DNA from 2 places in the Rhizobium sp. BR 314 genome. Region 2 is predicted to be linked to the other one. Evidence: riboswitches for the same ligand, from Rfam matches in the RefSeq annotation. Region 2 holds a riboswitch; the other holds the start of a gene.
The links. Region 2 has a riboswitch for cobalamin ahead of metE (5-methyltetrahydropteroyltriglutamate--homocysteine S-methyltransferase). Riboswitches for the same ligand answer to the same signal wherever they lie in the genome.
Positions count from the first base shown of each region.

Region 1 (2,915 bases), on a different contig from region 2:
CTGCACGGCGACGATGATACTGTCGGTGAGCGACATGCGGCCGCCATGCAGCGCATTGGCCTCGATCGGGTCGACCATGGGCTTTTTGCGCGTGCGCGACAATATGTAGAGAAGAATCCCGAGAATGATGCCGCCGGCGATCGGCGCGATCAGCAGTACCGACTTGTCGGGAATTGCGACGGCTGCCGAGCTGAGGCGCTCGTAGTCCGTTATGCCGTAAATGAGGCTATGCAGCTTGCGCGAGATGTAGCTCATCGCAATCACGGCACAGCCTGAGGTCACACCTGCCAATGCGCCGGCAAAAACAAGCCCCAGTTCGCCACGGCGCAGCAATGCCCTGAAACGACCAAGATCGAATAGGACCGAGAAGACGCCAAGACGGCGAGGTTGAAATTTCTGTAGCATGGGGAGCGGACGATATATTCTACTCGAATGTGGGAGCTTAACCTCTATAAACTCCTAACATCAAAGAAATGCGGCAAAAAGACTGCTGCTCTCCGGGGAATTTGCTACGAGTTCGCGCGTGAAGCGGAGAATGTCGCAATGACGCCCTTGATTGACTCGAACTGGGCGAGAGCCTAATCATGATCGCCATAACGAATGGTTCCTAGGCGGCGATCTGCCGCATGGGATGAAAAGGGAATGTGAAGGGACGGACCCAATCCGGGCGTTCTCATCACAGCCGACCCCGCGACTGTAGAGCGGTCAGGGTCTTTCGTTCGGTTTGAAGCCTATTTCGTCGATGATTCGCATGGGGCGAACGAGGCGGGGTAGGCGCAAGTCGGAAAAGCCACTGGCGTGGCATCATGATCAACCGGGGTTGGACGCCTCTCATTCTACGAATCGTCCGCCTTTTCATGATGGATTGCCGGGAAGGTGAGAAAGACCCGCTGGCGCACGATCGGGGGCGACCGGTTTCGGTCCGCCCCCGTCGCGGCGCCTTATCCGCGAGCCAGGAGACCTGCCAGGCGTGCCGGGCGAAAAGCCTGTTTCGGGAACGCGAGTTCCGCTGCCAGCACGGAGGTTGTCATGGCGCAAGACGAGTTTTCGGCGTGTAGACGCCATTTTTCCAGTTTCAGCCACGTGCTGCCGACACGCCCCGTTGTGCGCGGGCGGAAATAGCGTATGTCCTCTTCGACTTCTCAGGCTGTTTTCGTTCTTGGTGGGGCGCGCTCAGGCAAATCCAGATTCGCCGAATCCCTGATTGTGGACACCGGGCTTGAACGTCACTACGTGGCGACAGGCCGGGCGTGGGACGATGAGATGCGCGAGCGCATCGCGCAGCATCGTGCCGATCGCGGCGACCTGTGGTGGACACATGAGGAGCCGCTCGATCTGGTGGCGCAGCTTGCCGCTGTCGACGCTGAAGGGCGCGCAATACTCGTGGATTGCCTGACGCTCTGGGTTACCAATCTGATGATGGCCGAGCGGGATATGGCGGTGGAGTTTGCTGCTCTCACGGAATTCCTGCCAAAGACGCGATCGCGGCTTGTTCTCGTCTCCAACGAGGTGGGTCTTGGAATCGTGCCGGAAAATCGCATGGCGCGCGAGTTTCGCGATCATGCCGGCCGTCTGCACCAGATGGTCGCGGCGGCAAGTGCCGAAGTCTATTTTATCGCAGCGGGTTTGCCGCTGAAAATGAAGGGTTAATCCATAATGAATCAGGAAAAGATTCCCGCCACCGTCATCACCGGCTTTCTTGGAGCCGGCAAGACGACGATGATCCGCAACCTCCTGCAGAATGCTGCGGGCAAGAAGATTGCCTTGATCATCAATGAATTCGGCGATCTCGGCGTCGATGGCGACGTGCTGAAGGGCTGTGGCGCAGAGAACTGCACCGAAGACGATATCATCGAACTGACCAACGGCTGTATCTGCTGCACTGTCGCCGACGATTTCATCCCGACCATGACGAAACTTCTGGAGCGCGATTCGCGCCCGGACCACATCGTCATCGAGACCTCGGGCCTTGCGCTGCCGCAGCCGTTGGTCGCCGCCTTCAACTGGCCTGATATCCGTACGCACGTTACCGTCGATGGCGTGATCACCGTGGTCGATAGCGCTGCCGTTGCCGCTGGTCGCTTTGCCGACGATCACGACGCAGTCGAAGCCCGCCGCATCGAGGATGACTCGCTCGATCACGAAAGCCCGATCGAAGAACTGTTCGAAGATCAGCTGACCTGCGCCGACCTCATCGTGCTCAACAAGACCGATCTGATCGACGGTGAAGGTCTCGGCCGCGTCCGTGCTGAGGTCGCCTCGCGCACCGCCCGCAAGCCGACGATCATCGAAGCGAAGAACGGCGACGTGCCGGCGGCCGTATTGCTCGGCCTCGGCATCGGCACGGAAGACGATATCGTCAACCGCAAATCGCATCACGAGCTGGAGCATGAGGACGGCACGCCGCACGACCACGACGAATTCGATAGCTTCGTCGTCGAACTCGGCCCCATTGCCGACCCGGCCGCCTTTGTCGATGCGCTGAGGGGCGTGATCGCCGAGCATGACGTGCTGCGCCTCAAGGGCTTCGTCGATGTCCCCGGCAAGTCCATGCGCCTGCAGCTGCAGGCCGTCGGTAGCCGTATCGATACCTACTTCGATCGCGCCTGGACACCGGGCGAAGCGCGTGCAACCCGGCTTGTGGTCATCGGTCTGCACGAGATGGACGAGGCGATCGTTCGCAAGGCGATCGAAGCGCTGGTCTAAGGTCAGTCCATGCACCTTCTCCTAGCTCAAAAGGGAACGATCAGCGACGGCGAGGAGGCGATCGACCTCGGGCAATCGCCCGGCGATATCCTCTTTCTATCGGCCGCCGACACCGAGCTTGCGGCGATTGCCGCAGCGCACGGCGAGGGTGGTCGCTCCCTTCGGCTTGCGAGCCTGATGAGCCTCAAGCATCCGATGTCCGTCGATAC
Region 1 covers NZ_JARWLA010000004.1:322,477-325,391, forward strand. The annotation lists gene QD461_RS08605 (chloride channel protein) at 1-405, opposite strand, end outside; cobalamin riboswitch at 585-984, shown strand; gene cobU (bifunctional adenosylcobinamide kinase/adenosylcobinamide-phosphate guanylyltransferase) at 1,126-1,650, shown strand; gene cobW (cobalamin biosynthesis protein CobW) at 1,657-2,706, shown strand; gene cobN (cobaltochelatase subunit CobN) at 2,716-2,915, shown strand, end outside.
Region 1: linked by a shared signal. The riboswitch ahead of cobU (bifunctional adenosylcobinamide kinase/adenosylcobinamide-phosphate guanylyltransferase) and the one ahead of metE (5-methyltetrahydropteroyltriglutamate--homocysteine S-methyltransferase) in region 2 are both predicted to bind cobalamin.

Region 2 (2,915 bases):
CGATCTCAATCTGGCGGCGATGTTCTGCGACAGTCTGGCGGTTCTGCAGAAGGGTGAGGTGGTCGCGGCCGGTTCACCGGAAGAGGTACTGACGCAAGAGCTGATCGAACGGGTTTTCGGCGTGCGCGCGCATGTTCAGAAATCGTCGGTCCATGGCCGCTGCAACATTCAATATATGGCAGGCTGACCTCGTGGATGGCGCAAATTTCGATCTCAAGGAAGAAATCCGCGATTATTGGTCGAAGCGATCGGAGACTTTCGACCTCGCCTTCGGCCACAAGATCGCTCGCGGCGCGGAGGCCGACGCCTGGCAGAAGCCCATCCGTACGGCCCTCGGCTTGCAGCCAAAGCAGGTCCTGGAGCTTGCCTGCGGCACCGGCGAGGTAACACAGCTTATCCACGATCTCGGCCATGACGTGACCGCATTGGATTTTTCCGAGGCGATGCTTGCTGTTGCGCGCAGGAAACACGCGGGCAAGGCGCGCCTTCGCTTTCTGCTTGCCGATGCAGAACATACGATGGAGCCGGATGAGGCCTATGATGCAATCGTCTGTCGCCACCTCGTCTGGACGCTGACGCGGCCGGAAGAGACGTTCAGAGAATGGTTCCGGTTGTTGAAGCCGGGAGGGCGTCTGGTCATTTTCGATGGCGATTGGGCGCAGCCGAAACTGGGTGGCCGGATCGCCACGATGCTGATTGCGCTGATCGATCGCATCTGCGGCGCCGACAGGAATTACGACGGCGCGCTCAGCCGCCGCCATGCGCGTATCATGGAGGCGTTGCCCTTCGGCGACGGCCTGCACGCAGACGTGCTTGCGCCGATTATGGAAACTGTTGGCTTTGCCGAGATTGAATTGCAGTCACATTCATCCATCGCGAAGGCACAGCGGAAGAACGCAAATCTGAGAAACAAGCTGCGGACCTTCGTCTATGGCAGGTTTATCCTTGTTTGCACGCGCCCGACGCCTTAATGAGATAAACATATAAAGATTTGTTTATGTCTATTGACTTTGAGGCGCCGTTGGTGAGTATTGGCGTGTCATGGTTCTCTGGGGTGGCCTGTCCGCGTCAGAGCTAAGAGGGAATCCGGTGCGCCGAGAGTTCGGCAATACCGGGGCTGCCCCCGCAACTGTAAACGGCGAGCTACTGTCCACCGATGTCACTAAGGCGATAAGCCTTGGGAAGACGGACAAGGGCGACGACCCGTGAGCCAGGAGACCTGCCAGGACAAAATAACGTCCACGGGCGGGGTGTCCCGGTGGTTGCTGCGAAGGTCTCCAAGGGACTGTACCCGCACGCGTCCACTTAACCCATGCCCCCACCAACCAAATGGGGTATGACAGTGTCACAGAACAGCATTTCAGTCGCATCACTTGGCTTTCCAAGGATTGGTCTTCATCGTGAGCTCAAGTTCGCGCTCGAAGGCTTCTGGTCTGGAAAGATTCCCGAATCCGAGTTGCTTGAGACCGCTAGGAAGCTCCGGGCGAGCAATTGGTTGCTCCAGCGCGATCGCGGCATCAGCCGCATCCCTTCCAATGATTTCTCTTTCTACGACCACGTGCTCGACACGGCGGTCATGGTCGGAGCGATCCCGTCCATCTACAGTTGGAGGGGCGGCGACGTTCCCCTGTCGACCTACTTCGCGATGGCGCGCGGTAGTGAGGGCGACGGCTCTGCTGATTGTGGCCACACCCATCACGGCCAGGGCACGCCGGCGCTCGAAATGACCAAGTGGTTCGATACCAACTATCACTTCATGGTGCCCGAGGTTTCGGAGGAGCAGGACTTCGTGCTGACGTCGCAGAAGCCCGTCGATCATTTTCTCGAGGCAAAGGCGCTCGGTGTTCACACGCGCCCCGTCATTCTCGGTCCCGTTACCTTCCTGAAGCTCGCTAAGGCTCGCCACGGAACATTCAAGCCGCTTGGCTTGCTGTCAAAACTGCTGCCGGTCTATGAAGAGTTGCTCCGCCGCCTTGTCGCTGCCGGCGCCGATTGGGTCCAGCTCGACGAGCCGATCGCTGTCCTCGACCTGACCGAAGGCGAGCGCCATGCCTTCTCGGTTGCCTACAAGGCGCTTACGAAGGCCATGCCGGATCTGAAGATCATGCTGACCACCTATTTCGGCGCTCTTGCGGATAATCTCATCGCGCTCGCCGATCTGCCGGTTGCCGGACTTCATGTCGATCTGACCCGCGCGCCCGGCCAGCTCGATGATGTCGCAAAGGTCGTTCGCAAGGATCAGGTGTTGTCGCTCGGCATCATCGACGGACGTAACATATGGCGCGCTGATCTTGCCGCGATTGCCGACAAGCTTGCGCCGATCGTTGCGGCCCGCGGCACGGACGGCATTGAAATTGCGTCGTCCTCGTCCCTGCTACATGTTCCGATCGATTTGGAGTTGGAGACGGATCTTGATGCGGATCTGAAGAGCTGGCTGGCCTTCGCCACGCAGAAGCTTTCCGAGCTTTCCGTGCTTGGCAAGGCGCTTGGAGGTGACAAGGCTGTGGTGGCTTCGGAAATCGAAGCCGTATCGAAGGCGATCGCAGCCCGGGCCTCCTCGTCGAAGGTGACGAATGCGTCGGTGCAGAGCCGCATTGCAACGATCGGCAACGATCAAAAGAAGCGCGCCGGCGCGTTTGCCGATCGCCAGAAGATCCAGTCGGAAGCAATCAAGCTCCCGCTGTTCCCAACGACAACAATTGGCTCCTTCCCGCAGACTTCCGAGGTTCGCAAGGCCCGCTCGGCGCATTCGAAGGGCGCGCTGACGGACGCGCAGTATGAAGCCTTCCTGAGACAAGAAACCGAAACCACCATTCGCTGGCAGGAAGAAATCGGCCTCGACGTGCTTGTTCACGGCGAGTTCGAGCGTAACGACATGGTGCAGTATTTCGGCGAACAGCTGTGCGGCTTTGCAT
Region 2 covers NZ_JARWLA010000005.1:135,801-138,715, forward strand. The annotation lists gene QD461_RS09365 (ABC transporter ATP-binding protein) at 1-187, shown strand, start outside; gene QD461_RS09370 (class I SAM-dependent methyltransferase) at 192-971, shown strand; cobalamin riboswitch at 1,026-1,242, shown strand; gene metE (5-methyltetrahydropteroyltriglutamate--homocysteine S-methyltransferase) at 1,337-2,915, shown strand, end outside.